3 regions of the Paenibacillus sp. FSL H8-0332 genome follow, and region 2 is predicted to be linked to each of the others. Evidence: riboswitches for the same ligand, from Rfam matches in the RefSeq annotation. Region 2 holds a riboswitch; each other region holds the start of a gene.
The links. Region 2 has a riboswitch for cobalamin ahead of NST43_RS03015 (S-layer homology domain-containing protein). Riboswitches for the same ligand answer to the same signal wherever they lie in the genome.
Positions count from the first base shown of each region.

Region 1 (10,872 bases), 960 kb from region 2:
GACGGCACGGTCCTGCACCCCCAGCGGACGCCCGTAGATGAACTTCACCCCGGGATATCTCTGCTTGGCTTCGTCAATGGCCATTGGAATATCGAGCTTGGAATGCCCCGCCGCGAACAAAATAATCGGCACTACGTATATCTCCGCCGCACCGCCCTCAATGCATCTGGCAATTCCGCCAGCGATGGAAGGCGAGGCCAGCTCTATGAAGCAGGTCTCGACCTTCAGCTCCGGCTTACGGGCCGCGAGCAGGCGGGTGAATTCCAGCAACTCCTCATTTCCCGCTTGAACCCGGCTCCCGTGTCCCACCAGTAATACCGTTCTCATCGTCTGCACTCCTTCTTTGCTGTTATCGTTATCGGATGTATGGGCTGCACTCCCTGTTGCGCTGTCCATCCGTTCCCGGAACGCATGATACCGCTCCTGCTCCCCGCCATGAGCCCTGTAGTCCTCAACTGCGGCAGCTACAGCGGCTACCGCTTGCTCTTCGTCCATCCCTTCACGCACCACAATCCCGGCATGGGCACCCCGCCCGGACTTCTTGCCGCCGAGATACAACTCATAGCTGCCGCGCGACATTACCAGTCCGATATCATCCAGCACAGCGGAGCTGCAAGCCATCCCGCAGCCGGCTACACTGATGTGCAGCTCTCTGGGCACAGCGAGTCCATGCAGCAGGGTGTTCAGCCGGACAGCAGCACTTAACGCCCCGCTTCTGCGCAGCTCACAGAACCCGCAGGTTTTCACCTTCACGTAATCTCCAGGCGTACTTACATTCAGTCCGGCCTCCAGCAGCCTTGCTCCTGCCTCTGCTTCTTCACTCCGGCTGCCGCGCAGCAGGAAATACCCGTCCTTCGTATAGACCAATTGCCCTTCGCTGCCCGCAAGCTCAGCCAGCAGCTTCATCTGATCGCCGCTGAAGCTGCGGCTGCCGGCTGCCGGAGCAATCTCCAGCTCGAAGGGAGACTCTGCTGCTCTCCCCGCATCCACAGCTTGTGCCGCTCCGGCTCCAGCTGCCCCCTCTGCCTGCCCGGACTCCGCCGCAGCCAGTGACCAAGGCTCAGCTGCCGTGCGCAGCCGCTCGTGCGGCTTCAGTGTCTGCGTCTGTGCCCCGAGACTATACTTGCGCTCATATCCGCGCGGCGTAATCATAAGGTCCTCATAGACAACGGTAGCAGAGTTGCCGACCACCACTGTCGAGAGCATGCCGATCTCATGCTCCAGCATATCCTGCAGCGTGGTTACGACGGTCTGCTGGCGGTCACGGTAGGCGCTTTTGACAATGCCTACCGGTGTAGCCGGATCACGGTAACGCAGCAGAATGCCCCGCGCTTCTTCAATCTGGCGCGTCCGTCTGCCGCTGCGCGGATTATAGAACGCAATGACGAAATCCGCCGCCCCCGCCGCTTCCACACGCGCAGCAATGCTCTCCCAGGGAGTGAGATGATCGCTCAGGCTGATCGTGCAGGAATCATGCATTATCGGGGCCCCCAACAGTGAGGAGCAGGACTGGATCGCCGAGATTCCCGGGATCACCTCGACCTGTACCCCATCTGAGCGGCTCCAGCCGCGTTCAATCAGCACCTCGTAGACCAGCCCGGCCATTCCGTAGACACCGGCATCGCCGCTGGAGATTACCGCAATCGTCTGCCCTTCTTCTGCTCTGCGGACGGCCTCCTGGGCCCGGCTGACCTCCTCGGTCATTCCCGTGCCGACAATCTCCTGATGCCGCAACAGCGGCCTGATCAGATCTACATAAGTGGTATAGCCAATGACCGCCTCGCTCTCATCCAGCGCAGCCAGTGCGCGGCCGGTAATATGCTCCAGCGCTCCGGGGCCGAAGCCGATAATCAGCAGTTTTCCTTGTTTGTTCATTCTTCTTCCCCCGTTCATGAATAGCTGTGGTCGAGCTCCAGCAGCTTATGCAGCTTCACTTTGAATTCGTCGGCGGTGCGGGGAGCGCTCTGACCTGCGGTCAGGCTGGCAGGCAGACTGAACCATAAGTCAGCCAACAGCGGTAATCCCAGACCAATGGACAATAGCTCCTCCCGTCCCGCAAAAATCTCCTCCGGTGTCCCCGCCGCCCGGCATCTTCCATGCTCCAGTACAATAATCCAGTCCGCCCAGCGGTAGGCCAGGTCCATATCATGCGTAGCCATAACTACGGTTGTCCCTTTATCATGTATGGCTTCAAGCCCCTTCAGCATCTGCGTTTCCGATAACGGGTCCAGATACGAGGTCGGCTCATCCAGCAGAATCAGCTCCGGCTCCATAGCCAGCACACCGGCGAGTGCCGTGCGTTTTTTCTGGCCAAGACTAAGCTGGTGAATCGGTTTATCGCCCAGATCGGTCAGATTCAGCAGCTCCATGACCTCCCGGCAGCGCGCAGCAATAACCGGTTCTGCCATGCCGCTGCCGCGCAGCCCGAACGACACATCCTCCAGCGGTGTGCTGAGGATCAGCTGCTGCTCGGGGTCCTGGAAAACCAGGCCCACTTTCCGCCGCAGAGCGGCCAGCTCTTTTTTCGAGTAGGATAACGCCTTCCCTCCTTGCAGAACCGTACCCTGCTGCGGGCGCAAAATGCCGACGGCATGCAGGAACAACGTCGATTTACCCGAACCGTTATGGCCGAGCACTGCCGTCTTGCTGCCTGCGGGGATGGAGAACGTCAGTTCATGCAGTGCAGGCTCCTTCGTATCCGGATAGTGAAAGACCACTCCCTCACAAGCCAAGCTAGATTCCTGAACCATGGCCGGCTCCTTTCATGTGTTAGTGATAAAGTACGCCTCAGCCAGCAGCAGTAGCGCAATACCGGCATAAGCCTGAACGGTATACCGCCGCGGTACAGGACGCGCAGTATAAGGCGGGAGAATAATCTCGTCTGTGAATCCGCGGGCCAGCAGCCCCTGCGATAATCCGTAATAACGGTGCATCGTGTTGCCGAACAGCGCTCCTGCCATGGCCGCAGTCTCCCGCAGCATAGCCTTGTAACCCCGGCGGCCTCCGCGCAGCCGGCGGGCCAGCAGCAGACCATGCGCTGCATCACTCAGCAAGAACAGGAAGCGGTACATAATCAGCATCAGCTCCAGGACAATCTGCGGCATACGCAGCCTGCGCAGCACCTGCAAAAGCTCACTGAATGGAGTAGTAAACATCAGGAAGAAGAAACAGCTCATGCAAGCAGAGATTCGGGCCAGCAGCTCCCCTGCCCGCTGAAGCCCGGCCGCTGTGACATATACCGGCAGATTCAGTCCCGGAAGCGGGAATATCCCTGCCTCTCCCGCAGCCGGATGCCCGAATTCCACAAGCAGTGCCGGTACGCTAAGCGCATAGAACAGCAACGCTGTGCCGAACAGCATGCCATAAGCACGGAAGGGAATACGGGCCTGCAATATACACCAGGACATCATCCATAGGGTGATTGCAGCCTGTAGTACAGGATGTACGGTGTAAGAGAGCAGGAACATCAGGGCTGCGAACGAGCTTTTCCACATCGGGGACAACTGGCGCAGAGCATTATTGTAGGAGAGAACGTCAATCCGCCGGATCACTTGCTGCTAGGCTGCTTCGTCCCGCCCTGCTTACCCTTGAGCAGCCCCAAGGTATAACCGATCACACCGGCACCAATCGCTGCTTGCAATGCGAACAGCATACTCTCCGTCTCACCCGGCAGCTCGGTCAGCGGCTTGAACCACGGCTTATAATCTGGATTAATCTCGGTAATCACACCTTCAGCCGCATCATCGGCCCCGCCGAATTCCCCATTGACCAGCAGCAGCGGCAGAATGACAAGCAGAATAACAACCAGCAGCATCAACCCATTTTTCCATTTATTGCTCATTAGGCTCTTCCTCCGTTCACCTTGCGTTTCAGAAGCGACAATTCATTCGGGCTATATGATTTCAGCCAATTCCACAGCAGTACCGTTAATAGCCCTTCACTGATGGCCAGCGGGATTTGCGTCACGGCAAAGATGCCCCCGAATTTGAGAAAAGAAGTCAGAACGCCGCCATCCGCCGCCGGAAAAGCCACCGCCAATTGAAAGGAAGTCACTACATACGTACTCAGATCAGCCACCGCAGCCGCACAGAACAAGGCCAGCTTCTCGCGGTCCGGCAGCTTCATCATCAGCTTATACACTGCATATCCGGCAAAAGGACCCGCCACCGCCATCGAGAACGCATTGGCCCCAAGCGTAGTGATCCCGCCGTGCGCCAGCAGCAGCGCCTGAAAGAGCAGGACAATCGAGCCGATTACGCTCATAGGGAGCGGCCCCAGCATTACCGCACCAAGACCGGTACCGGTCGGGTGGGAGCTGCTTCCGGTAACGGAAGGCATTTTGAGCGCAGACAGGACGAAGGTAAACGCCCCAGCTAGACCCAGCAGCAGCTTCAGCTCAGGGTTCTCCCGGGTCATGGCTCTCAGCTTGAAGATTCCCAGGACAAAGAACGGAACAAACGCCGCCCACCAGAATACCGCCCAGCCTACCGGCAGGAATCCTTCCATAATGTGCATCGCGCGGGCCGTACCCGGTTCGTTCAGCATAAAGTACACCGTAAATCCGGCAACCAGTGCCGCAAAGCTCCACCATCTGTGCTTTTTCATTTGTCACCCTCCATGTTTGTTCATTTCCCGTTAAAGATTTTAAAGCCAAAAAAACCCACCCTAAAGGGTGGGAGTGTATGTACGCAGGCAAGTTCGATAGAGCGCGCAACCCGTGGCTAAGCGGAACAAGGTGCTTCTCATCGTCCCATCACTAGGGGCCGTATCCTTGTATCCAACAGCTATAAACCGGGGGGCCTCTCTACACTCAAGATTCCTCCGGTCCATCAGGGCAGAACGCCTCTTCTCATTAACCTATCCGTACACCGCTCCTATCCGCGTAGAGTCGTGGTGTGCGTCGACAAGGTAGGTCTCCTGGCTTGGAATACAGGCGCCGCAGGCTTCGTCTTCCCCGGGGCTTCCCGAGTGACATTATGAAGTGCAGCTCTTCCATACAGTGGCGGGACCGCTCGGGAGTTGCACCCGATTCCCTGTTATCCCTTGCCGCTTCCGACAAGAGCACCTTGTTTCACCGCTAATTCATCTCACATCATAGCGGACTCGGCTTAGCGTGTCTGTGATATAAATTGGAAAAGCTGGCCTGCGGACAATCTTGGCTTGTAGAAATTTTATTTGAGTAATATAATTATTAACTATATAACCTGAACGTGGAGGCATCCGATGAAACTTGATCTAACTGAACAATCTCTGCCTGTGTACGAGGCCCTGTCCAGTACCGTGCGCCTGCATATGCTGCGGCTGCTGTCCGATACCCCCATGAACGTGAAGGAGCTGGCCGCAGCCCTCAAGCTCAGCAGTGCGATTATGACCATGCATGTGCGCAAGCTCGAAGCCGCCGGGCTGATCCGCAGCCATATGGCTCCCGGCAAAAGCGGTCTGCAGAAGATCTGTACACTGGCCGCCGACGGGGCTGAGATTGTTTTTCCGGGACAGGCCCGGACTCCGCGCAGAGGATACCGCAAGGACATTCCGGTGGGGCATTATTCCGACTTCCAGATCGAGCCTACCTGCGGACTGTCTACGACAGAGAGGGTCATCGGGCACTTTGACGATCCCCGTTACTTCTGGGATCAGGAGCGGGTGAACGCCGGGATTCTCTGGTTCGGCAAGGGGTTCGTCGAGTATAAAATCCCGAATTTCCTGCTGTCGAGCCAGCAGCCGGAGGAGCTTGCCATCACGATGGAGATTGCCTCCGAAGCCCCGTCGGTCAACAACAACTGGCCGTCGGATATTACCTTCACGCTGAACGGACAATCGCTCGGCTTCTGGACCAGCCCCGGTGACTACGGAGATAATCCGGGAAAATACACACCAGCCTGGTGGCCTGCACTCACCAATCAATACGGCCTGCTCAAGCAGCTGCGGATTACGCAGACGGGCACTTTCATGGATGGGCAGAAGCTGTCCGAGGTCACCCTGGATCAGGTAGGCATCCGTAACAAACAATGGACCTTCCGGCTCTCTGTGGAGGAGGATGCCGAGCACATCGGCGGTCTCACCCTGTTCGGCAAGGGCTTCGGGAATTATAACGAGGATCTTGTGTTTGAGCTGTTTTATACGGATGGTGTGGCAGATATTCCGGGTTCTTTATAAAGGCTCGTCTGGTAGCTATCTAGCAGGCTGTCTGTTAGATAGGTTGGATAGGAAGATTGATAGACTAATTAGTTTTGATTGGTTTGATTGGTTAGATAGTTAGACTAATTAGGTTAGTTTTTGATTTACTTTGGGAGCCACTACTCCTCATTTCCGCTCAGCTGCCCACTTTCTGCCGCATTAGAGGGATTTATCCCTCTCTTTTCCTCACCCAGCCCATTTCCCGCCGCATTAGAGGGATTTATCCCTCTCTTTTCCTCATCCAGCCCACTTCCCGCCGTATCAGTGGGATTTATCCCTCTCATTTCCTCCTCCAGCCCACTTTCTGCGGCATCAATGGGATTTATCCCTCTCTTTTCCTCATCCAGCCCACTTTCAGCCGCATCAGAGGGATTTATCCCTCTCATTTCCTCTTCCTCCCCCTCTCCTCCACAACGCAAAAAAAGCCCCTCCAACCACCGCATTATGCAGGTTGGAGGGGCTATCGGTGATCGATCCGTCTCTTATGGCAAGAGCGGCTTCTAGCCTATCTATTTCGCCTGGCCCCATGCCGTCAGGCGTGGGCCGTCATTCCGCCACCGGCTGCCACTTTCCGCCGCCCGGCAGCGGACAGCTGCGGGCCTTCAGCCGGGCAACAACGGGAATGATACAGCCGCAGGCGGTACAGGTTACGCCATCCTGCAGCTTGGGGCAAGCCCCGCAAAGCGCAAGCCGCTCGGCATAAACCTCGTCTGAAGCGGTATTGCCGGGGTTGAACATGGAGGACGCCAGAATGCGGGCAATCTGCGCTTCCGTGACCTTGTACTCCTCCCGGCATCCTTTGCAGGCTGAAGTGGTTGTCATCCGGTTCTCTCCTTAGGCTTGTGGAGTGATGGCCAGTACCGTTACCGACATTGGCGGCAGCTCTACAGTCAGCGTATCCCCTTCAAGCTTGAAGGCGTTGAATGCCTGCGGAGTTACAGCTTCCGGCTGCTCAAAGCTATTGTGGGCATCGATGGAAGCTCCGGCCAGCGTTGTTCCGCTTACGGATGCTTGACCAGCCAGTCCGCGCAGGGCAAGCGGTAACACTGCCGATGATGCGTGATTCAGGTTACACAGGCTGACATGAATGATGCCCTCAGCATTGACTGAAGCCGAAGCCGAGACTTCAGGAATCTCTACGCCTTCATAGCTGTATACCGGGCTGTCCACAGTCAGCTCCAGCAATTCTGCATCCTGATGCACCTTGTACATGTTGAATACATGGTAGGTTGGAGTCAGGAGCATTTTCTCGCCTTCGGTCAGAATAACAGCCTGCAGCACGTTCACGGTCTGGGCAATGTTCGCCATCCGTACACGGTCACTGTGCTTGTGGAAAATATTCAGCGTCAAGCCGGCCACCAGCGCATCGCGGATCGTGTTCTGCTGGTAGAGGAAGCCCGGGTTCGTACCCGGCTCAACATCATACCAGGTGCCCCATTCGTCAACGATTAGGCCGACTCTTTTCTCAGGATCGTATTTATCCATGATAGCGATATGGCGGGTAACCAGCTCATCCATGAACAGTGCCTTCTTCAACGTTGTGAAGTATTCGTCTGTTCCGAAGCCTGTAGCCGCGCCCTTATGATTCCAGTCCGAATTAGGCAGGGTGTAATAGTGCAGGGTAAGGGAATCCATGAAGCGGGTAGCTTCGCGCATCAGCACTTCCGTCCAGTTATAGTCATCCGCATTCGCCCCGCACGCGATCCGGTGGATCTTGTTGTCTCCATAGTTACGTACATACGTCTGATATTGGCGGTACAGATCGGCATAGAATTCAGGACGCATGTTACCGCCGCAGCCCCAGTTCTCGTTGCCCACGCCGAAATACTTGACACTCCAGGCATCTTCCTGGCCGTTCTTCTGACGCAGCTCAGCCATTGGCGAGACTCCGTTGAAGGTCAGATATTCCACCCACTCGGACATCTCTTGAACAGTTCCGCTACCTACGTTACCGTTGATGTACGGCTCACATTCCAGCATCGCGCAGAGGAGCATGAATTCATGCGTACCGAAATGGTTATTCTCTACCGCACCGCCCCAGTGTGTGTTAATCATACGCTTGCGCTCTTCGCTCGGGCCGATACCGTCCTTCCAGTGGTATTCATCGGCGAAGCAGCCGCCCGGCCAGCGAAGTACCGGAATCTTCATTTCCTTAAGCGCTTCCACTACGTCGTTGCGGATACCCTTAGTGTTCGGAATTGGGGAATCTTCGCCAACCCAGATGCCTTCATAGATACAGCGTCCAAGATGCTCAGCGAAATGTCCGTAGATGTTGCGGTCAATCTTACCTTTGCGGATGTCGGTGTTCAGTACAATGCGTTCTGCCATGGGAAGTTAACGCTCCTCTTTAGATTAATATATTTGTTAATCATTTAACACTTATATTAACATTATAATCAAGCTTCCTCCGGTTCGTCAATCTTTATCTTAAGCAGAACTTCCCGCACTCCCGCATTTCACTTCCCCGCCAAAAATGATATTATGGACACACAAATACAGCATAATTGGAGAGTATGATGATTAGACCTATCAGTAAAGATATATCGCTTCTAAGCCAGAAGTCTGCTCCGGCTACGGAAAAGGATCTGCCCGTGTTAATGGATCTTGTGGAGACCCTGAACGCCAACTCCGACCGGTGCGTCGGCATGGCTGCGGACATGATTGGCATCAATAAACGCATCATTGCCATCCGCGTCGAGCAGCAGCTGACCCTTTCGATGATCAATCCGGTGATCGTCAAGCGTGCCCGTCCTTATGACACTGAGGAAGGCTGCCTGTCGCTCGAAGGCGTACGCCCGGCGAAACGATACGACTATATTGAGGTAGAGTACCTCGATTATAATTTCAAGAAGCACCGGGATAGCTTTACCGGATTTACGGCGCAGGTTATCCAGCATGAGGTGGATCACTGCGAGGGTATTGTCATTTGAGCCGGGACCTGAGAGCGCTAACCTTCAGCAAGACGGCCGCCGAGCAAATTCTGAGGAATGAGACCGATACCCGCACGCTTTTGTCAGAATATCCGGAGTACAAGGAAGAAGTGCTGCTTGAGATCAATGCCCTATCGAGCCAAAAGCGCGCCAACCTGATCCATAATTTGCTCGCCAGCTATACAAGCAGCGCCAAAATAGCGAAGAGCAAAATTGTCAAAAGCGGCTTTAATCAAACCACCATTAACGCTTTTCTTCCTAATATTATTAAAGCCCGCTTTGCCATTTATCTGATCGAACAGCTGCAATTAGCGGTGTCAGCCGAATCAGCCTCCGGGCCTGTCCGGTTCAATCTCTGGGACGGTTATATTCTGCAGAAGCTCCTGTTCAAGGAAAAGCTTGTACGCAAGCCCGTATCGCTCCCTCTGTTCCGGGTATGCTGGAAGCTGATTATCCGCCCCCGGATGCTGATGCCGCTTGTCAATAAACAAGGGATCTATTGCTTCTATTCCCGTTCGTTAATCAAGCGCCTGTCCGCTCTGATCGGGGATAAGGAGTGCCTGGAGATTGGTGCGGGTGACGGTACCTTGACGAGATTCCTTAACGATAACGGCACAGCCTGCCGGGCAACCGATGATTATAGCTGGGCGCATTATATCACCTACCCGGATTTTGTGGAAAAAGCCGATGCCAAAGCCGCTCTGAGCAAATACGCTCCTAAGGTTGTGCTTTGTTCCTGGCCGGTGCCCGGCAACCCGTATGAGAAGCATGTTTTTAATACGGAATCTGTAGAATTGTATATTGTAATCGGCACAAGAGACCCGGCGATCACCGGTGACTTCGACGCGTATGATAAGGCTAAGCATTTCAGCATGGAGCTGAATGAGGAATTATCCCGCCTGCTTGTGCCGCCCTCTGAGGATAATGCGATCTATCTCTTCACACGCAAACAAGACAGTACACGCTCACGATAGGTGAGTATCTACTGTCTTGTTTGGTTTGCTGTCTATTCCGGCCTCAGCCCAGATCCCCCAGCTCAATCTGCACGATCCCCCGGTCATCCCGCACCTCGGCGATTCCGCCGATCAGATGCATCAGGCTGCCGAACTCCAGCTCCTGGAACTTGCGTGCCGCCGTATCCCGCTGCAGCTCCCAGAGACATTCGGCCAGCTCGCAGACTACGGGCACATCGCAGCGGATCTCCGCCAGCTCCCTGGAGAGATGCAGCATGTCGAGATCCGCTTCAATCTTGGCGCGTACGCCCTTAGGCAGCAGATGCAGGTTCTCAATGACCCCTTCCACCGTGCCGTATTCCGTCAGCAGCTTGGTGGCGGTCTTCTCGCCTATGCCCTTCACGCCGGGATAATTATCGCTGGTGTCGCCCATGAAGCCCTTCAAGTCGATCACCTGCGCAGGAGTAAGGCCCCGTTCTGCCAAAAGCTCAGCCGGATCATACAATTTATAGTTGGAGCGGCCTTTTTTCATAATCACGACCTTGACGCTGTCATTCACCAGCTGAAGCATGTCGTGGTCCCCCGTTAGAATATAGACCTCCGACTCCCCGCTGTAGCACGAAGCCAGTGTACCGATGCAGTCATCTGCCTCGTACCCCACCAGGCCGATATTCGGCACACCCAGCTCCGCCACAACCTCCTTCACGAGGTCGAACTGCGGGATCAGCTCCAGCGGCGCGTCAATGCGGTTCGCCTTGTACCCGTCATACTTCTCCGAGCGGAACGTGCCCTTGCCCATATCCCAGCAGCAG
Region 1 covers NZ_CP150145.1:1,652,226-1,663,097, reverse strand. Annotated here, with positions in the region: gene cobJ (precorrin-3B C(17)-methyltransferase) at 1-1,875, opposite strand, end outside; gene NST43_RS07145 (ABC transporter ATP-binding protein) at 1,890-2,750, opposite strand; gene cbiQ (cobalt ECF transporter T component CbiQ) at 2,763-3,551, opposite strand; gene NST43_RS07135 (energy-coupling factor ABC transporter substrate-binding protein) at 3,548-3,841, opposite strand; gene NST43_RS07130 (energy-coupling factor ABC transporter permease) at 3,841-4,605, opposite strand; cobalamin riboswitch at 4,890-5,084, opposite strand; gene NST43_RS07125 (helix-turn-helix domain-containing protein) at 5,224-6,156, shown strand; gene NST43_RS07120 (hypothetical protein) at 6,297-6,563, opposite strand; gene NST43_RS07115 (DUF6171 family protein) at 6,724-6,999, opposite strand; gene NST43_RS07110 (alpha-N-arabinofuranosidase) at 7,012-8,505, opposite strand; gene NST43_RS07105 (peptide deformylase) at 8,691-9,107, shown strand; gene NST43_RS07100 (hypothetical protein) at 9,104-10,081, shown strand; gene NST43_RS07095 (5'-3' exonuclease H3TH domain-containing protein) at 10,125-10,872, opposite strand, start outside.
Region 1: it holds a riboswitch for cobalamin, as region 2 does, so the genes downstream of both, NST43_RS07130 (energy-coupling factor ABC transporter permease) here and NST43_RS03015 (S-layer homology domain-containing protein) in region 2, are expected to answer to the same signal.

Region 2 (10,872 bases):
TCCTTCTGCAGCTTTAGACCTGAATAAGTGTCATTTATCCAACTAGCTCCCGCTCTGCAGCAAATCCAGCTAAATTAGATGTCATTTATCCACTTATCGTCGGCCCCAGCGTGCAGTACTGTCTGCTCCCAACTCCAACTAAGAACTATGGCAATCTAACCGCCACAGCAGCAGCCATCTCACGGGTTACCACAGCGGAAGGCTCGAATGCGCCGCCGGTGCCGCTCATATATCCAAGTCCCGTCACCGTACGGACAGCGGACAATGCATAGTCACTGATCTTATCTTCGTCGCTGAACTTACCAGCCCCTGCTCCAGCTGATGCCGCATCCAGCTTAAAAGCTCTAACCATCATCACAGCCATATCCTGGCGCGTAACCAGTCCGTCCGGTTTGAACGTCGTGGCCGTCACGCCGCTGATGATTCCTAGCTCCTTCGCCCGGTTCACTGTTCCATAATACCATGTACCGGCCTTAACATCACTGAAGGCCCCAGCGGAAGCCGCCACAGACGGCTCGTTGCCGGTTAAACGAAGCAGCAGTGCTGCAAATTCAGCACGGGTAATATTCTTTTTCGGTGCAAACAGCAGGCTGCCCTCACTCACACCATTCATCAGCTTGCGGTCATACGCCGTGTATACCGACTCCAGCGCCCAAGGCGAGATCGACTTCACATCGGCAAAAGCCGGACGGTCCTCCGCCGCAGAAGCCACCGTTACCGGGACCGTATGACGCACGATGGCAGGGGTCTTATCCTTCAGATATCCCGTAACCGTCAGGTTATATTTATTCGCCGGCAGACCACCAGCCACAACAGCCACACCCGCAGCATCTGTAACTGCTGTTTTGCCGCCGATGGTTACCTGTATGCCTGCTGCCGGTGAAGTTACCGGATCGGAGGTGAAGGTCGCCTCATTCCAGACCCATTGCTTCTGGGTTACCTGCACCTTCAGATCTTGTCCAGGCTGCGGCTGTGCGGGAGTCACGGTTACGGCATCAACCACCTGCGTGTTGTCCCCGCCATAATAGACCACGATGCGGTCATTCTCCTCCAGCGCGAAGTCGCCCATCCCTACACTTGGATAGATCCATGCTCCGCCGCGTGCAACCACATACATCCAGCCATCATATCCGCCAAAAGTACCCGCAATCACGCCGCCGATCCCCGTCACATAATTGCCTGCTTTATTGACCAGGGCCAGGCGCTTGGCTGCTGCAGTCTTTTCCAGTGCCTTAAGCACATTTCCGGCGTACACGCTGCCCTCAGCCAAGGTTCCATTCGGACCTTCAACAGTAACCGAGACACTTACCTGAGGATTCTTCACTGGTGTGCCGCTAAAATCAAAGAGCTTACCGCCTGTACCAAACAGCTGGTACGCTACCATAGCCTCCAGTGCCTGCTCCGTAGAGAGAGCATTGGAGCTGCCGCCCGCAGTGTGGACGAATCCTCCATCAGCTGCGCTGAAGCTCATCAGCTTGCTGACCAGATTAATCTGGCCTTTGGTATACTCTGCTCCTGCCGGATCAATGCCGAAGGCAGACAGACCGATAATGGCCTGAGCTACACTCTCACTGCTGTCGCCATATCCGCCGTTCTTGTCCTGTGCCTTAGACAACCAGGCTGCTGCCCGCTGACCGGCAGTATTCACTGCTGCTTCCTGCTTGTGTCCAGCCAGTGCGTTCAGCACCATCGCTGTCATGTCAGGATCACTCGCACCCGTGGTCAGGGTGAAGCCGCCGTCCGGGTTCTGCTTTGCCAGAATCTCTGCCAGCAGCTTAGATTGTGTCCAATTTGCATTTGCCGGGATCGTATAGCTGCCGGAATCCAGAGCCAGCAGTGCATAGACTGGATTATTCAGCGTCTGGCCGGTAATTGCATCGTGATTGTAGAGCTTCTCGATCAGGTTATAGCCTGCCACATTCGCCGGGTCGCCGCCCAGTGCCTTAACGGCAAGCGTAATCCGGGCATAGTCCGTAGCTCTGGCAAAAACACCCTTAGCCTCACTCACCTTACCTTCAAGCGCCTTCAGATAGCTGACAGGAACCTTATAGCCCGCTTGCGCAAGGCCAATTGCCTGCCAGTCCGACTGGACTCCGTTCTTCAGCATGAATTCCGCAGTAGCATAGACTGCAGCGGTTACGCTGGCTGCCTCTTTTGCGGGCAGAGCGGATACCGCTGGTGCGGAAGTCCCGCCTGCCTGTGCAGCAGCAGCTTGTCCTGCCGGGGCTACGGCTGCTCCCAGCATTGCGAACAGCATAACCACAGCAAGTCCCAGCCGTGTGAACCTGGATGATAGAGAATGGTTCTTCATAACTAACCTCTTTCCTGAAATAGAATGGATGAATCCTGCTTCCTCCGCAAATAGAGCGGCAACCTAAAGACCGCCCTGTGCAGGGCGGCCGGGGAAGAATACAATACAGGGCGGCTGAAGGAGTCGATTGCTCTCCCACATTACATACAATGCAGCAATATACAGCCCTCGCCAATATCAGCATCTGCTTCCACATTCTTACCCCCGAAGAATAGAAACAACAACGAAAAAGGCAGGTCTCCTGGCTCATACTTCACCGCTTCCCCCGCCTTCCCATCCGCTTAGCAGACAGTGGCTCCTCAGGAGTTGCTCCGTACTTACAGTGGCGGGACCGCGCCGGACTTGCACCGGGCTTCCCTTTTAAGCAGATTCCTCTATTAGACATAGCCCTGCCAGCATCTGCTAGCGACAGCGCGCGGTCTCTAAGGCAATCTGCACCTTTTCCTCAAGCTTATTAAATTTTAATATTCTCAAACCATCATATCGACTATTCCCCTGTATGTCTATAGACAAGCTATATCTATTCCAGCTCCCCCAAAGCTCAGCCCATTCTGCACAAAAATCCTGAACAGCACATGCCCGCTCCCCCGGCACATCGTACTATTCAGGACTATGGAGTCATTCTTCTGTTGTCAATTAAGACGTTGGCGGTACTAGCAGAGACAGCGGCAGCAGGCGATTGTATTATGTACATTAGAATTCGTGTAAAAGCGGCCGATAACGCATTCTGCTGCATTTCATACAATCGATTGTGGCAACTACCCCTCCGCCGGGCCAAATTCCCAAAATCTAATGTACCGAATACAACAGAACACCATATAAGGATCAATATGCCTCATTCTAGTGTACAAAGTACAATCGAGCAGCTAGTCGATCATCAGGTTTAAACTAACAGCATTCATTTAATCCCCTCGCTTGCTGAGGGTCTGCCGTACCCCGATTAAGGTGCTATTCTAGCTCCAAACGTTATTCTTAAATGCAATCTGTACAACTAAATCGTCTGATTTACCACCAAATGTACTTTTAGTTGTATTTCGTACACCTAAAATGCTTCTGTACCCAGCTTTTCGCCCATTCGAGCAAAATTAGTTGTATGGAATACACTTAGAGAGGTATGCCTTCCTTCTCACTGTTTTTAGTTGTATAGAGTACACCTATCTCTGCAATGTTACCTGATCGCAATAGTTACAAGCTTACGCGGCCTGCTTATGGCCGCTGTGTTATTCCGCGTCCGCTTCCGGGCTTGCGGAAGCGGATGGCTCCGCGCTAGGCGCGGCGGTAGCTGTAGCTTCCGGGGCGCTGCCCGGATCTGCCGCCAGCTGCAGCGAGTATCTTCCGGCGGTGATCATATCACCTACCGCCAGCTTCGCGCCTGCTGAAAGCTCCACCGTCACCTCGTATACGCGTGACGGAGGAGTCCCTGCCGCCGCTGGAGAGGCGGTGGCTCCACTGTCTGCACCGCCTTCCACTCCGGCGTCTACCCTACCGCTCGCATCGCTGTCTACTCCGGCGCCTGCCTCGCCCTTCGCATCGCCATCCACTCCGGCTCCTGTCTCGCCCTTTGCATCGCCGTCTACTCCGGCACCTGCTTTACCACTCGCATCGCCGTCCGCTCCGGCGCCTGCATTACCCTTCGCATCGCCGTCTACTCCGGCACCTGCTGCAACCTGGCAACTGTTAACCGTTGCCTTAACCTCGTAGTCCGTAACGCCGCTGGCGGACTCCACGCCGATCCGCTCCGGCTTGAAGGCGGAGCATTCCGCCGCATCAGTGAAGCTGAACAACAGCTTCACGCCGTTATTCTTGCCCGCTTCTCCGCTTCCCGCATCACCGCCGTTATCCCCGCCAGTTCCTACATCACCCCCGCTATTCCCGCCGACAAGCCGGACAGAGACCGGGACCGCTACAGCGGCTTGTCCGGTCACTGCCGGAAGCGAGCTGGGGCTGGCCACCGGCGCAGCTGTATCCTTGCCGCGTCCCCCTAGCTGGCTCAGCAGGATAACCGCCGCAATCAGAATGATCCCGAGGATGCTCCCTGAGATCAGGATTTGAAATCGGCTGCGGCTGACCCACCGCGCCAGCGGCGAAGCCAGCTGGGCGCGGGCTTCATTGTAGACAGTCTGCATAGCAGGCGTTGCTGTGTCGAGATGGGTTTTGCGGAATTCCCGGTTCTTGAATGCCTCGCGGTCGCTCTTCAGGAAGTATCTCAGCACGGCCCGCTTGTAATTCGGCCACAGCTTCTTGCCTGAGCTTGCGAACAGCCAGCTATGCTGCGACCAGTCCAGGAACCGGTACACTGTCTCCTTGTCATTGCCCGCCTTGCGGACCACCAGATCCAGCAGCGCATCATAATCCAGCGGTCCGCCTTCGCGTTCACTGCTGTGATAGAAGGCCAGCGGCAGCCGGTCGAACGGCTCAAGGCTTCGCGCTTCCTTCAGCCACCGCGCACCGAGCAGTTGTACATCGTCCAGCTCACGCGGTGTCAGTCCCGCAAAAATCTCCTCGTCCGGCGACTCCTCCCCGAACCAGCGGTAGGCCGCGCGCAGCGCATTCGCTTTGCGCTTCGCAATCGCGTCGAGCGGCGGCTGCCAGTCTGCCGTATCCCGGTAACGCAAGAACGAGATCTCCAGCAGCTGCTCCATCGTCAGCTCGTCCAGCGAAAGCCGGTTCAACAGGAAGCGGTCGGCAACCGTGCCCAGCTCCTCCATAACGGACAAGGCCTCCGGGTATACGCCGCCTCTGCGGCGCTGCTTCTCTGCCTGCTGGACCGCTTCATGAACAGCCGTTACCGCCGATACCGGATCGGACTCCCGCTGCAGCTTCTCCAGCAGATATTCCTTGAAGGTATCCCGTACCGCTGGCTGCTGAAGCACCTCTGGAAGGCTCCGGCCGAAGTGGCCCACGAGGCGGAGGATATCTGCCGTTCCGGCAGCGGCCGCCAGCCGGGATTCCAGATACGGCTCGAACAGCGCTCTGCGGAAGAGCGATTGCGACAGCACTTTTTTGAAGAACGCCTCACTAAGCTCCGCATTGCTCTCAATAATCCCGTAAGCCGCCGCCAGCACATCCTCCCGGCCACCGGACTGGCAATTCAGCATCCCGTTGATGAAGTAATCGACGATCTTCACCCGGTAATTATGGCCCGGCAGCGCGTAATACGACTTGAACTGTTCCAGGATCTCCACTGACGGAATCCCCTTCTTACGGATCAGATCATATTCGCGGTCGAACCGCTCCAGGAACATATCATTCAGCCGCACCCGCGAGTCCAGCTTCCCCTCCGGCTTCAGATAGGACAGCAGGCCGCCGAGTATAGCATTCTTGTTGTCTGTATATAAGGCTTCGTTGCCTTGCTCGATTTCATAAAAAACCGCCAGCTCATTGTAGAGCGCCAGCGACAGCTTGCGGTCCGCACTCTCCCCGAGCAGCAGGCTGTCGGCAAACTTAGCGAAATCACGGAGGCTTCCGCCCTTTTCCACCAGCGTCTTCCAGGCCAGATCGGCATAGATCTGCCGCGACTCGCCGAAGTCGGTATTCAGAAACCTTGCACCTGCCAGATCGAAGATATAATCCTTCTCGATATTGCGGTCGCCCGGACGCAGAGAGCCCTTCTCCACGAAGGTCAGGTGAATATATTTGCGGCTCTGCGGCTCCTTGGCATACGTGATCACTCCCAGCCTGCGGCGGAAGTCATACGGCAGCGCAGCGAAGATGACCTCCGTCAGCCGGACCGCATGCTGCGACAACTCACTGATGGGCACATCCAGCGCTACATAGATTTTCTTCTTCCCGGCTACGGACAGCATCACCGCCTGCAGCAGGGCTTTGAACAGCACTTCTGTGAATCCTAGACCGGACAGCACCGTACGCGGATCTGACGGCTCGTCCAGCGAACGGGTTGCCACGGGAATCGACTCCAGCTCAGGCAGGGTTCCGCCAGGCTCCCCCTCATAGCTCCGGGCAAACCCCGCGTGCAGCCAGCTTCCATACCCTTCGACAATCTCTTCGGAGCGGATAGGCGGCACCACGAAATTATGGGCAAAAAAAGCGCTCCGCTGCCCCGTGAAATCCGCCGCCAGATAACGGCTCTCTCCGATCACTGTCTCGTTGCTCTCCGTATGGAACAGATGCAGCGCAGCCGGATACAGCTCCTCATCCTTCTCGCCGCGTGCCGTAAGCTCAGCCGGGGCATCGTAGAGGCAGAAGGGGTGCAGGATTTTTTTGACAAAATTATTATCGAGACTCTCCGATTTCGCCACCGTATCGAAGCCCTCTGTCGAACGGTATACACCGCGGCGCTCGCGGGTATACATCTGCTGGGTGATCATGGACCCTGACAATCTGTTCACGGCCCGTCGCTCCCCTCAATATAATTCAGCTTGTGCAGAAGCCAGATGAACGGCTCATCGACCCGGATCGGACTGACCACGCCTTCCACCTTCTGATTGACCGGATTGCTGCCCAGCGCAGACACGGCGAAATACCCCGTATTGGCAAAATAAACATCCATCGTATCCTTGAACGGACGGTCTACCTTCTCAATGAAGCGCCGGATTTCACCGTCGATGTTGTGGAACTCGTCCAGGTTCAGCGTTTTGCGGTGCACATAGTTGTTGAACACATTGCTGTTCGACTTGATATAGTCGCCATCCTCATCCTTGAGGGAGTGGAGCATATCGCTTTTGGCCAAGACGACTGCGGTCGGAATCTCAGTCTTGCTCTTCTCCTGATAAGCGATGAAATCACCGAACATGGTCAGCACCACATCACGCGGCTCATCATACTGCGATACCCACTCCCCTGGGCGGTCACCGAAATTAATGCGGATCTTCTCCCGGACGGAACGGATCTGCAGCGGATCGACCATGAACAGAATCCCTGCGGAGTTCTTGATATGCTGGCCGTGCAGGCCCAGATAATCCTGATCGACCATGCCTTCACCGGCTACATCGAAGAACACCAGCGTCAGCGGGGGCTTGGACTCATCCTTGAACACGAACTGGAAAATAAACGGCTCCTGCATCTTCTCCTTCTGGGTAGACGCCAGCAGATCCCCCCGCTCGAACAGCGGTTCCTCATACAGGGTGCGGAATTTGCGGCTGATCTCGGCATTCAGCGGCATACAGGCTGCGTCGAAATGCCCTGCCGTCGTATGCTGGAGCGTATGGATCAGCGAGGTCATATAGACAGACTTCCCGACTTGGGAAGCCCCGATAATCGAGATAATATTGCTAGGCACCTTGCCGGCCGTTACAGGCAGCTCGTTATGGCAGGACGGACAGAGCCGTCTGCGGGTCATCACCCCGTAGCGGTCGGTGAGCCCGGTCAGCACATGGTCCGTATAATGATGGTACTCCTCCGGGATATCCGCCGGCTGCAGAACCGCTTCCATATCATCCACCGTATCGAGGCCGAAGCGCTCCCGGTATTTATTCAGCAGATCATCCTCACCGAGCGCATAATTCTCATCATCCTCACGGCTGTGCATGGCCCGGAACACCACTTGCTCCGGCTCAAAGCGCGTGAAGCAGAACGGGCAGACAATATCGTAATACAGCGGCCTCGCTGCGGGCTGATTCTTCTTCATGAAACGGCTAAAAAAAGACATCTCTCATCCTCCTCAGGGTTGTGTCAGCACCCGGTATGCTGCTCCCGCTCACTCGGGAACCAGCTCATAATACGTCCCGTATTTAGGCCCATCGGTGAAAAAAATACGGATAAAGTCGTCCTTGCCGACCTCAATCGGCGGGAGCTGGTTCCGCCCGGGAGCGAAGTCCTGGACGAACGGGAACCTTGCGCCGTCCTCCTTGGAGGATGGGTGCGCATCCCGCTTTTTGACGTAGCAGAGCACTTCCTTCGGCACCGGCACCTCGGCAGTAATCGTCATCTGCACGGTTTTCAGCTTGCTGAACAACCCTTTTTTGTGCTGGACCGCGTAGTAGATCCTCGCTTTGCCCGCGCTGACGAGCGCCCGGTTACCGCCATCCTGCTGGCGGACCAGCAGCGTCTCCCCATTACCGCTAAGCCGCACGTAAATGGTATAAGCCACCATCCCGATCTCGTCCAGCCGGTCCCGGTACCCGTTATTCGCTTTGTACTCTTCACGCGTATAGAGCTTCATGCCCGGGGGCGGATGCTCCTGACTGTCCGGTGCCTCCGCAGAGGCCTTATGAATATATACCGCCTGTACACCGTCCGGCCAGCGCCAGCGCAGCGTACAGAACCGGTCCTCCACTCTGGATACAACTTCGGTAATCACCGGTGCTCCAGCGTCTGCCTCGGCGTACTTCATGGCAACCTGCCCCTTTCCCTGCATCTGGCTTTAGAACCCTTTACTGCCGCGGTTACGGCGGGGTGAATGAACACTGTCCGCCGGCGCATTAGCAGCTCCGGCAGCTCTTCCCCGGCGCGACAAGCGCCCTTCCCCTACAGGCACGATATACGTGAACAAGGTGAGAATGGCCGCCAGAACGAGCAGCGCCATCAGCCGGGTCATAGGGTCCCAGAGTGTATCGCCATTCAGGCCGGATTCCAGAATCAGCCCCGCAATAAGTCCCGATACCGCGCCCCCGATACTGAAGCTCCGGGCCAGATGGCGGTTATCGAACACAATGCCAAGGCCCAGACCCAGCGCCGTGCCGAGCAGCATCAAGGCCAGCACACGCACCACAGCATAATAAGGGCTGTCCGCGGTCTGGTCGCTGCGTTCGGTTAGCAGTGTCCGGTCTCCCAGACGGTCATAAATCTGCTGGAATACATCGCCAAGCCGGTTCGCATCGGCCACATCATAATACTGTCCGCCGGTACCGCTGGCGATATTCTGGAGCAGACTTGCGCCGGATGGATCATCCAGGGCCAGCCCGATTGTATTCACTTTTATTCCACGCGCCACATAATCTGTCAGCTCCGTAGAGGTATTGAACTGGCTGACGCCGTCGGATAAAAGAATAACCATCGCCCCGCGGTCCGCGCCGTCTTCATGAATCACCTTCATCGCTTCGGCCAGCGCGCCGCTGATATTCGTTCCGCCTTCAGTTGTCTTCAGACTGCTGATGACCTCCATAACCTTCTCACGGTTCGCCGCTTTGGAGAGCGGGAGCAGCGGCTGGACCACGGAAGCTTCATTGCTGAAGGTGACTACAGCGACTTTGTTGTCTTTTTTGAGCTGCTGCACCAGATTCTTGGCCGCCGCGTAGCGTCGGTCTGACGGGTCGCTCTGCGACATGCTGCCGGAATCATCGATCACCATGACGACATTCTTAACCGGCTTGCTGCCGCCGAAGTTCAGCTCGTACACGAACTCGGTCAGCGTGCCCACGCCAAGCAGCAGCACGACCATGAGCGGGAACATTTTCCACGAGGTGCCCAGGTAACGCAGCTTCCAGGACTGTCCGTTCAGCCTCGGCGAGATCGTCTCTGCGACCAAAGCGCCTATTCCAACACATAAGGCCACGATGGCAAAATAAATGCCGACCAGCACCATCTGAGGTAAATCATACGGCCTGCGGTCCAGCAGCAGCTCACCGAGCACAAACGCTACACCCGCGCCGAGCAGACTGAACAGCAGCAGGAGCAGATTGATTTTTCGCTGCATTGCATTTCATCCTTTCCGGGAAAAGCTTGATCAACACACGCTTCCCCATTCCATTCTATTGCACATCCGGCAGCAGAATGAATGAGAATTGTCCTACAAAGCCTGTTAGTGTAGGCCCGTACCCAGGTCCGAGACCCGGAGCCTGGGCATTATTATGGTGAACCCTCGGATTTCGGCCGCACCCCTGTAATCAGGGGCATTAGTGCTCCTCATTTGGTGGTTCGGCGCACTTTCGGGAGAATTCAGGAGCACTAATGCTCCTCATTTGCTGGTTTCGGTTCGGCCCCCTAATTATGGAGACATTCTGCTAAAAACTCGTGTTTTCGCAGGATCTTGTTTACAGCTTTATTTCTATCGGTTTTAGCTTGCCTGCTTTCCATGCGGCGTGGTATTGCTTGGGGCTCATGCGCTGCAAACTGCCATGAAAACGGCGCTCGTTGTAAAAATTAATATAAACTGCGACCGCTTCATAGGCTTCTTCAAACGTTTCAAAGTACCTTTTCGTGTACAAATCTCTCTCCAAAATACTGTGAAACGACTCAATGTAGGCGTTCATATTCGGCGTTTTTGGAGGAATCCGCTCATGCTCCAGAGGACGCTGCGTTTCCGCACACAGCTCGCCAAAGACGTCGCTTAGGAATTGCGGGCCGTTATCGGAACGGATCACCGGTGAGGGATCTCCAGGCTGTAAACGTCGGCCCAGCGCCTCCCTTAACGTGGCACAGACTTGCTTCGCTGTACAGCTCGCGCCCACGTGGTAGCCGACGATACAGCGGTCAAACACATCAATCATATCAAAGATAAAAAAGAAGCGGTCGTAGCCATGAATGTATCCATATTTAATGTCAATCTGCCAGAGTTGGTTGGGGCCGGTGACCACTCGATTTCGCGCTAAACGTCGAGGGTATTTTAGGTTCCTCACCGGCTTTTTCTGAAGCAATCCGAGCTTCTTGCACAGCCGGTACGC
Region 2 covers NZ_CP150145.1:696,314-707,185, reverse strand. Annotated here, with positions in the region: gene NST43_RS03015 (S-layer homology domain-containing protein) at 146-2,311, opposite strand; cobalamin riboswitch at 2,525-2,718, opposite strand; gene NST43_RS03010 (hypothetical protein) at 3,532-6,660, opposite strand; gene NST43_RS03005 (hypothetical protein) at 6,657-7,919, opposite strand; gene NST43_RS03000 (beta-mannanase) at 7,968-8,603, opposite strand; gene NST43_RS02995 (VWA domain-containing protein) at 8,634-9,905, opposite strand; gene NST43_RS02990 (IS3 family transposase) at 10,243-10,872, opposite strand, start outside.

Region 3 (10,872 bases), 520 kb from region 2:
TATTATGCATACGCTCCTTCCCGGCATTCCTGCCCCTCTCCAGCGGTAACCGCCTCAGAGCACAACTATCCTTATATATAGGAAGATTTCCCGCCGAATATCCCAATTATACCAGCCGGCAGCCAATCTGGAGCAATTTTTCTTCAAAATGTCGTCAGGAAATTCACAATTCCTCTTCCAGCACAGGATATTCCCAGAACCCCAGGCGTCCCTTAGCAGATATAGGATGTACCAGTGGAACAACCTTTTCCAGCTTCCAGGCATACCTTCCCTCGGCATAATTGCCGAATACATATTCATTGCCACCCGGCCAGCCCTGCTGCGCAAGCTCCGGCGTCACCTCACAGCAATCCGCAATGCGGCTGACTGCAATGATCTTGCCCGTTGGCAGATTGTCTGCAGTGTAGCCATGACGGGCAAGTAACGACTGATACGGCTCCGTCCGGCAGATCGCCTTATTCACCTGCATCCCGGCATGAATGGCTAACTCCCCCCGGTGGGCGGTCCGCCAGGTCCGGGTTTCGATTTGTTTTTCTCCCAGCGCAATTAACGTGGCCCACGGCTGGCGAATGGTCAGGCATTTCATAATGTAGCTTGCCTCCTCTGATGAACACCTTTTTACTCAGAATTACTATGGCCTTCTATGGGAAACAATAATAGCTAAGAAGGGGGACTGACGAACTATGGGTAACGGATTAGATCAAGGGTACGGGGTATTAAAATGCAAATTATCCAATGAGGATACCATATATAAGCTAGGTGTCAAAAATAATCATGTCCAGGTACTGGTTGAGGTTGAAGGTAATATTAATAAAAAGTACAGGGTGGCTATCAATATCAGATCAAGTGCTAAAGCGGAACATTTACCGGAGGACACTGCAAATCAGGTGCTTTATTATGTGGGCGAAGATTTCAAAGCCGAAGAAACGGACCGTTGGCTCACGCTTGAATCCGGCTTCACGAAGATCACCAGGCATAACCGGAGCCTTGCCCTTGATTATATCAGAGGAAACCTGGTGATTCCCAGTAAGATGGTAGCTCTGCCTAATACGAACCAAGATGACAAGGAAGACAATGATCCCCACAACAATCTGTATGACAAAATCACCTCTTATCTCAAAGAGACACAGGAACAGGATGCAACCCTGTACGTATTCGGCGAGCCTTGGGGACCGGAAGAGGGTAAGCCCGATAAGTATTTCGGCTTCACCCCCGGACGCGGGGTTCATAATATTCATATGAACCAAGGCAATGCGGGCGGGTACGCCAGAGAAAATGGCACATGGCAAGACGGCGGAGTCCTTATACATTTCGAGAATGAACACAGATGGGTGGCTATCTTCCTGGCCTTCCAGTCCCAATCCTGGTGTACCAACGACCAGGGCGATGCCACCAAGCCGGTTAGTGAATGTAATCATACCAATGCTTTGTCATGAGCCAGCACCATCGCATTAACCGCTGATACGATATCCTTGGCATCCAGCTGTTCATCCAGCTTCAAATGAAGTTGTAAGGTAGAGACTGGTGAAGGGTTAGCAGAAATGATGAGCTCAACCTCATGAGATGAAAACACCTTCGCTTGTAGGATTTCCAGCCAGGGGATAAGATCCGGTAACGCTTTATCCTCCGAAGGACCGGTCTCCATGCCATCCACCCCAATAGGGGAATGCCCAGCGAAATACTCAATTCTGAGCACAGCATCAGAAGGAGGACTGTTCCTCTTCAAATTCCTAGCCGCTTCCAGCTGATGGCGGGAGGTTTGTTTACGACCGATAATTATATTCCACAAAACGATACACAGGGAGGGGATGAAGAAGCAGAGCACCGCCAACCAACCACTGGTGGTCTTGACATAGACGGCAAAAAAGAGGGCTGCGGATAGAATCACAAGCAACCAAATGTTGAGCTCCTGCCGCCATTTGGACTGGCGCTTCCCGGATGCTGGAGGAATGGACTGTGCTGGCTGAATATCCGAAGCTTGCTCCGGTTGAGCTGCCGTAGGTTCTCTCCATGGCAAATGCTCCCCATTCAGCATATAAAAGTTATCGGCTGCTCCCTGCCAGACCTTCTCCTGCGAGGGATGCGGCGACTGCCAGAGGGTAACGTACTCTTGAATGTCTCTCAGATATAGGGCGGGATCGCCCGTGAACGAGAAATATTGCGAAAGCTCCAGATGAATAACGGCAGCAGAATAACGCTGTACATGGGTCGATAAGGTCTCCATCCACTCCTGTACAGGAGTGGCAAGCGCTGGGAAACGGGCCAGCGTGCCGGGTAAACTCAGGCGCAATTGCTCTGCAGCATCCGCCCATGGAATCTGCCATTGGAAGGCCTCGGAGAAATGCTCCCACTCAGGCAAATCCTCCACATCCGGTTGGTCCATATGGGGTTGAATCTTGCTCCAAGCTTGCATAAGCTGCCTGCTATAGCGCTGGAACTGGTCTTGGCTGACCAGACAAAACCATACTGGAGCGAGAAAATTATTCGTTTCGAAAGCTGTATTCTCATAACCAATCAAATCCGTATCGGCACTGGTAACAATCAGGAATGTCCGGTTTCCCATATAAGATCCTTGCCTCCTAGCATCCAACCATATGCTTAACACTATACTATATTTGGATGGTAGAAGTTGATACTTGCATAGAAAAAAGGCGCAGTTCCAAAAAAACCGGAACCTGCGCCACTATCGACTTTGTAAGGATGCTGGTGAAGGGAATTGAACCCCCGGCCTACGCATTACGAGTGCGTTGCTCTACCCCTGAGCTACACCAGCGAACAGGCTTTGCTGTCCTGCCAAGCAAAAAATATTATAACTCTTCCAGCGGAAAACGCAAGCCCTTTTTCAGTAGTGAGTATGATAATTACATTTTGTTAAAAGGAAAAGAAGCGCCTTAAAAGGCGCTTCCATTAAATAAGAAGAGAGCTTTCGCAGTCCCCTTAAGTCGTGATACCTAAGAGAGCTTTCGCAGTCTTAGATATCATTTATATTAGTATTCGTCGACTTGCTTTAATTATACATGTCTTTTTGTACAAAGAAGAGCTTTCGCAATTCTTATGAGGTAGTTGATGCAGGGAAAGCTTACGCTATCACTACATAAAACATTTTAACTCAAACAATTTTCTATGTCAATGTACACTATGGAATTATTTTCAAGCCAAATCGTTCCTTTTTGTTACATCCTCCATCGTATGCTTGATTTTCAATCATATCAAGTAAACCATATGTCCTAAGTGGTTTACCGGAAAGCTTTCTATTCCACGTGTTTGGTAATAAGTCTGCAATCTGCAATCCTATTATGTTATCAGGTTTATAGCCGAAATTTATTGTACTAAGTCTTTTTTGTACAGTTTTATTACTGTAAAAAAGAGTTCCTTGGGCCATAAGATAATGGAAATGATATTGTAATTGTTGATCTTTTTGGTCTGGATCAGCATTAGTTGATTCTAAATAAATTGAACCTTTACCATCGTTCATTTCAAGATAGTGAACAAAATTCTCCATAATTATTTGAAGAGCAATGAAATACTTATCACGTCCATTAGTATATAAGCTTTGGCAGTCCTTCTCGTGAATGCTGACTCCAAACACTGGGAGATTATAATGCTTGAACATCCCAGTAATATCACCCCAGAAATTTTTAAGCACATCATTATCCTGAAAGACCTTAAATGGGGTGGCGGATTTATGTCTATTGATATCCATTTCGTGAATTATGACCTTTTCATCCCCAAAGTACTTATTCTTTATTGAATTGACATAAGGGATAATATCCATCTCATATTCGTTTTCTCCAATTGCAAATCCCATTAAGCTAAAATGATCAAAATGACCACCTGTGAGAATTTCATCTAAATAAAGCGTATATCTCTTCATTATTTTTATGGACACCCCTTAGATATATCCGATCCCCTACCCCTGATATGCATCGGCTTAAACACTACTGCATTAGCCCCAGCCCGCGGAAATAATCCAGCGCGAGCTTTGCGCTTGCAAGGGAGGATACCTCATAGGCCTCTTGCTCTACAATATAGTAGAGAATTCCGCTCTGCTCCGCTATCTCAAAGACGCTCTGGAAATCGACCTCTCCCTTCCCGAGATCGGTCTCCTCCTGGTTTGCTCCGAAATCCTTAATATGGACCAGCGGAACACGGCCGGCGTACCGTGACACATAATCTGCGGGCCGGGCTCCGCCCCGGTGTACCCAGCCCAGATCAAACTCTGCCAGCATATGCTCTGCAGGAATCCGCTCCAGCCAGATATCGATGACCGCCTTGCCGTCAACTTTTGCGAATTCATAATCATGGTTGTGGTAGCCGTACTCCATCCCTGCCGCCCGGACCATCGCGGAAGCCTTCTCCAGGAATGGAATTATTCTTGTCACATCTTCGATGGAAGGGCTGGGCGGAAGCGGTGCCGACGGGGTGATTATATATTGCAGTCCGAGCTCTACGGCGTATTCAATCTCTTTGGCTAAGGCCTGTTCCATCTTATCCAGGCTGCTGAAGTCCAGTCCCACATGCGCCGAAGGCGCCGCAAGGCCCAGTTCATCCAGCCTGCGGCGCAGTTCCCCGGCAGCTACGCCGAAATAACCGGCGAACTCCACTGCCTGGTATCCCATCTCTGCCACCTTGCCCAGTGTGCCGAGGAAATCCCGCTCCGTCTGGTCCCGCAGTGTATACATTTGAATTCCGATCTGCCGCGCTGCTTCTGCCATGTAGAATCCGCTCCTTATCGTCATTTCTGATTAGATACTATATTCCCACTACTTTCCCTGTAGCTTACGCTCCACGGATTCCAGCTTGCTGCGGCTGGTGGAGATCTTGTCGCGCCGGTCATCGATCTTAAGCGAGGTGGAGACTCTCTGCGCCCCGGCGGTGAACGGCGACTCATGCAGCGCTTCTACCGCAGCCAGAATCCGCGCTACCGGTCCCTCAATAATCGTACCCATAGAAGTTAGCTCATAGGTAATGCCCTCCACCGTCTCCAGTACGCGCTGCATCTCGGCCACATAGCTGCTGAGACTGGTGCTGCCTGTCCCGATCGGAATAACGGTCACTTCGCCAATTGCCATTGTGATCTCCCTCCTAATGATCTGATGTGCCTGAGCCTCTTATTTATCCTCTTATTGTAACGCTTCGCCAGGCTCGCCACAAATCACCTGCCACCCTCTCTATTCTATTAATATCCGTCAAAATGATAACCAGGATTAGACGCACTCTATTTATGGATTCTTTGTGGCGTATTTTCGGAGATTTTATGAAACATTCAAGGAAAATTCATAGAAAAGTTGTGGATTACCTGTGGACTAACTGTGGATCAGCTGTGAGTAAAAGCGCCGAACCCGCTCCCCGTGCGGGATTGCAAAAAAACATTTACAAACACAATATATTGCGTTAGCTTTAATAGATAACAACAAAATATAGTAGAAACGGGTGTTTCACCCCTTGTAATAGAGGTGCGACTTAATAGGGAAGCGCGGTGCAAAACCGCTGCGGTCCCGCCACTGTAACCGGATGCTCCCAGGGCGCGATGCCCCAGGGCCGCATTCTCCGGCTAATTGCCACTAAGGGGCGGAATAAGCCCCCCGGGAAGGCGCAGGAGGAGTTGCCGGAAGCCAGGAGACCTGCCCGTTTCGGTGGCACCGCTTAGACTCCTGCGAGGAACAGGGGAGGTGTCCGTATGCGGCCTGCAATAGCAGAGTTAGCCTTCCGTCAATCGGGCCATAGGCTGCCGATACCTGAGGACGATCGAGGATTATCTTCAGGTATCGGCTCTGCGGAATATACAAGAACGGGCGTAAGCTATCGCCCTGTGTCTGCTCGTATGTTCCACCCAGACCACAGGCAAATTTCCGCTTTCCGGAACTTTGCATCATGCATTCGGGCATTTCCGGCCTTCCCGGCCGGGGGTGCTTTTTTAACGCTTACAATACCCGAGAGGAGAGAGTTATATAATGACGCTGCTGGAGAAACGTTATAACGAAGGACAAGCTGCACAGGAGGATCTTTTAGAAGAGGTCATTCATCTGGGACGGGATATTATCGAAAGCCGGGATCTGGATCTGCTGCGCGAGAACGCCAACCTGAACGGGGAGAGCTTCTCCGGCAAAATGAGCAAGTTCGGCAGTGAATACTCCAAATGGTATGCCCGTAACTTCACCATGCCGCCACAGCTGGTACAGGCTACCCTGGATAATGTCGTCTATGTACATGACCTTGATCAGTACGCCATTGGAACCACGAACTGCATCTTCATTCCGTTTGAACGGCTTCTCCGTGAAGGCTTCAACACCGGCAACGGCAGCGTACGGCCTCCCAACTCGATTATGACGGCGATGTCACTGGTGGCGATTATTTTCCAGTCGCAGCAAAATGCGCAATACGGCGGCGTATCCGCCAACAAGCTGGATTATGATCTGGCCCCTTATGTGACCAAATCCTTCTCCAAGCTCTTCCGCAAAGGTCTGGAGTATTTCGAGGAGAATACAGAGGGTTCTGAGCTTGGGGAGATTACGATGAGCCGCAGCGATCTGGCTGAGCAGTATCCGCGTGCCTTCCGTTTCGCCCTGAAGGAGACGCAGAGCGAGACCCTGCAGGCCGCAGAGAGCATGGTACATAACCTGAATACGATGTCCAGCCGCTCCGGCGGCCAGATTCCTTTTACCAGCATCAATTACGGCACTTGCTCCTCACCAGAGGGCCAGCTTGTGATCAGTTCACTGCTGGCGGCCACGATGAACGGACTGGGCAGCGGGGAGACGCCGGTGTTCCCAATTCAGATCTTTAAATGTAAGCAAGGCGTCAACCAGCAGCCGGGCGATCCCAACTATGAGCTGTTCCTGAAGGCCGCGGAGTGCTCGGCGCGCAGATTGTATCCGAATTTCGCCAATCTGGACGCTCCGCTGAACATGCAATATTACGATCCGGCTGACCCGGATACCGAGTTCGCTACGATGGGCTGCCGGACCCGTGTGCTCGGCGACCGCTTTGGACGTAACCACTGCTCCGGCAAAGGTAATCTGTCCTTCAACACGCTCAATTTGGTGCGTCTTGGACTGGCCCACGGTACGGTAACCGGCCGCCGCCTGGCTGCTGACGAAAAAGGGTTCTTTGACGACCTCAATCACTACATGGATATTGCGCTCGACGGTCTGCTGCACCGTTTCCGTATTCAGGCTTCCCAGAAGGCCAAAGCCTCCGATTTCATGATGCGTGAAGGCGTCTGGGAAGGCGGCGAGCAGCTTGCCCCCGATGACAGCGTAGGCGAGCTGCTGAAGCACGGCAGTCTGTCGCTGGGCTTCATTGGAATGGCAGAATGCATGAAAGCTATGTACGGTAAGCACCACGGCGAAGATATGGAGATTCACGCCAAGGCTGTAGCCATCGTCCGCCACATGCGTGAATATTGCGACCGCAAGAGCGAGGAGCTTAATCTCAACATCACCTTGTTCGCAACGCCGGCCGAAGGTCTCTCCGGCAAGTTCACCAAGATCGACCGCAAGGTGCTCGGCTCTATCCCTGGGGTAACGGACCGTGAATACTATACGAACTCGTTCCACATTCCGGTCTATTATGAACTAAGCGCAGCTAAGAAGATCAGCCTGGAAGCTCCGTTCCATGAACATTGCAACGCCGGAGCGATCTCCTATGTCGAGCTGAACGGCAACGCCCGGAGCAACCCGTCAGCCTTCGTCAAAATCATCAAATACGCGCTGGAGCAGGACATCAGCTACTTCAGCATTAACCATCCGATTGACCGCTGCTCCGCCTGCGGCTATGAAGGGGTCATCGGCGCGAATTGTCCGACCTGCAATGCGCATGAAGATACCACCCATATCCGCCGTCTGCGCCGGGTTACAGGGTATCTGACCGGCGACTATCAGACCCGCTTCAATGCTGCCAAGCAAGCCGAAGTCCGGGACCGTGTTAAGCATCTATGAACATCTGCGGCTATTACCCGGAGTCGATCAATGAAGGGGAAGGCCTGCGGGCCGTCCTCTTCTTCAGCGGCTGCCGCCACCGCTGCCCGGGCTGCTTCAACCCGAAGACCTGGAATTTCAACTACGGGGAGGCCTTCACCCCGGAGCGGCGGCGGGAGATTATAGAAGAGATTGCAGGCAATCCGCTGCTGGACGGCTTAACGCTTGCGGGCGGGGACCCTTTTTTCTCGGCTGAGGAGGCTGCAGATTTCATTCATGAGCTGCGCGCCGAGCTGCCGGGCTTCCCGATCTGGATCTATACCGGCTATACGTACGAGGAGCTTACGGCTTCCCCGGGCTCTGCGGAATGGAAGCTGCTGGCCTTGTGCCAGGTCGTGATCGACGGACGGTTTGTTGAGGCATTGAAGGACCTGACCCTCTCCTACCGGGGGAGCAGCAACCAGCGGATCATCGATATTCCGGCGAGTCTGGCGGGAGATATGGTGGTACTGTGGGAGCCGGAGCTGAGCTTTCAAGGGGTATAAAATTCATATACAAAAAGGCACTACACTCCCGCATTCGGGTAATGTAGTGCCTTTTGATTGTACGGGCAGCTGTAACCGGCAGCCTAACGTTATTCTACGGCTGCTGATTGCCCTGCCTTGCGCCCCACCTTATGCTCCGTCTCTTCAGCCAGCTCCTCCAGCACGCTGTTCAGGCGCAGCTTCAGCTCCTCCGCCAGCTCAACTACGCCCTGATCGTTACGCACCGCCTGGGAGTCTACGGCGTAGACGCCGCCAAGAATGTAGCGGGCGCCAAGCACGGACAATACCGGCTTCAGTGCATAGTCAATGGCGAGCAGATGCGCGAGACTTCCGCCCATGAAGAGCGGCAGCACGATTTTGCCGGCCAGCCCTTTTTGCGGCACCAGATCTAGGAAGGTCTTCAGCACTCCCGTGTAAGAAGCCTTATATACCGGACTGACGACGATCACCGCATCGGCTTCCGCCACGAGCCCGTTCGCCTTGACGATGGCTTCACTCTCGAACTTGGTGTGAATCAGATCCTCCGCCGGAAGCTCTGCCACATTGATCCGCTCCACTTCATACCCGCGCTCCCGCAAGGCGCTCTCTGCATACTCAATCACGGCATTGATCCGTGAGACCAGAGAGGGTGTTCCGTTAATTACGACTATTTTGGCCATTTCCGCACCTCTTCCGTCCGCTATTATAGGATATGCCGGGCTACTGCACCGGACACTGATACTTCAAATTAGTAATAATCCTAGCAGAGTACAAGGAATATTGTCAAACCCCTCTTATGCTTGCAAACCGCTGCCCCTCTGGTTATAATAAACGGCAAACCTATATCCCGACCAGGCCAACGACCGGCATCCAACCGCGAGGCGTCTGCGACCGGAGCAGCTTCCTGTTCCCTAAGTTTACCGGGTTTCGCCCGTTACCGCGAAGACCAAAGAGGGCCTTATTCCGTGCATTAGAGTTGCTTAACGTGAATGGGTCAACCTGGGTGGCACCGCGAGCTGACGCTCCTCGTCCCATGGATGAGGGCGTTTTTTGCGTTTTTTTACCCACACTTAAGGAGCGGATGCAGATGCTGGATATGAATTGGATCAGGGAGAATGAGGACATTGTACGGAAGACTGCCGAGTGGAAAAGATTGAAGTTCCCCCTGGAGGAACTTCTGGAGTGGGATGACCGGCGGCGGCTGGCCCGCCGGGAGACGGAGCTGCGCCGGGCAGAGCGCAACGCGCTGACGAAGGAAGTGGAGCGTCTGCTGCGCCAGGGCGACGCCGAAGGCGGCGAGCGGGTGAAGGAGCAGGTGCGAGGTATCGGCAGCGAGCTCGCGCTGCTGGAGGCGGAGCTGGCGGAAGCGGAGCGGCGCTGCGGGGAGCTGCTGCTGGAAGCGCCGAATCCCGTGTCGGCGGATACGCCGATCGGGCCGGATGACAGCGCGAATGTGGAGCTGCGGCGGCATGGCACGTTGCCGGTGTTCGGCTTCCGCGCGCGGGACCATGTCGAGCTCGGAGAGCTGCACGACATCCTCGACCTTCCGCGCGGGGTCAAAGCCGGCGGCCCCCGCAGCTATGTGCTGAAGGGAGCCGGTCTGCTGCTGCACCTCGCTGTGCAGCGGCTGGCCCTGGATGTGCTGATGCAGCGCGGCTTCACCGTCATGGATGTGCCCGTGATCGTCCGGCCAGAGGCCTTGGAGCGGACCGGATTCTTCCCCGGCGGCATGGATCAGACCTACGAGCTGACTGGAGAGAAGCGCTGGCTGGCCGGCACCTCGGAGGTGTCGCTGGTCTCACTGTACAGCGATGAGATTCTGGAGCTGGATCAGCCGCTGCGGCTGGCCGGGATGTCGGCCTGCTTCCGCCGCGAGGTTGGCTCGGCGGGCCGCGATGTGCGCGGGCTGTACCGGGTCCACCAGTTCTCGAAGATCGAGCAGGTGGTCATGTGCAAGAACGATCCGGCAGAATCGGAGCAGATGCTCCAGGAGATTCTCGGCAATGCCGAGCATATTCTTCAGCTGCTGGAGCTGCCCTACCGGGTAGTTGCTGTCTGTAGCGGAGACATGGCGATGAAGACCCATAAACAGTATGACATCGAGACCTGGATGCCGGGCAGAGAAGCTTACGGGGAGACCCACTCGGCTTCCAATCTGCTCGACTTCCAGGCCCGCCGCTCGGGCATCCGCTACCGTGATGAAGACGGGCGGCTGCAATACTGCCACACCCTGAACAACACAGCGGTGGCCACTCCACGCATTCTGATTCCGCTGCTGGAGAATCACCAGCAGGAGGACGGATCGATCTATATCCCGCAGGCGCTGCAGCCTTATATGGGCGGGGTGGAGCGGATCGAACACAAGTAATCTCACCTTAACCACCACCGGCTACTCATCCGCCCACTTTTGGGACACCCGGCGAATTCAG
Region 3 covers NZ_CP150145.1:175,701-186,572, reverse strand. Annotated here, with positions in the region: gene NST43_RS00795 (ASCH domain-containing protein) at 164-586, opposite strand; gene NST43_RS00790 (YukJ family protein) at 684-1,436, shown strand; gene NST43_RS00785 (hypothetical protein) at 1,415-2,563, opposite strand; tRNA gene NST43_RS00780 (tRNA-Thr) at 2,702-2,773, opposite strand; gene NST43_RS00775 (DUF3800 domain-containing protein) at 3,137-3,874, opposite strand; gene NST43_RS00770 (sugar phosphate isomerase/epimerase) at 3,939-4,715, opposite strand; gene NST43_RS00765 (MTH1187 family thiamine-binding protein) at 4,764-5,072, opposite strand; cobalamin riboswitch at 5,415-5,647, shown strand; gene NST43_RS00760 (anaerobic ribonucleoside triphosphate reductase) at 5,955-7,940, shown strand; gene nrdG (anaerobic ribonucleoside-triphosphate reductase activating protein) at 7,937-8,464, shown strand; gene ssuE (NADPH-dependent FMN reductase) at 8,554-9,123, opposite strand; gene serS (serine--tRNA ligase) at 9,531-10,811, shown strand.
Region 3: it holds a riboswitch for cobalamin, as region 2 does, so the genes downstream of both, NST43_RS00760 (anaerobic ribonucleoside triphosphate reductase) here and NST43_RS03015 (S-layer homology domain-containing protein) in region 2, are expected to answer to the same signal.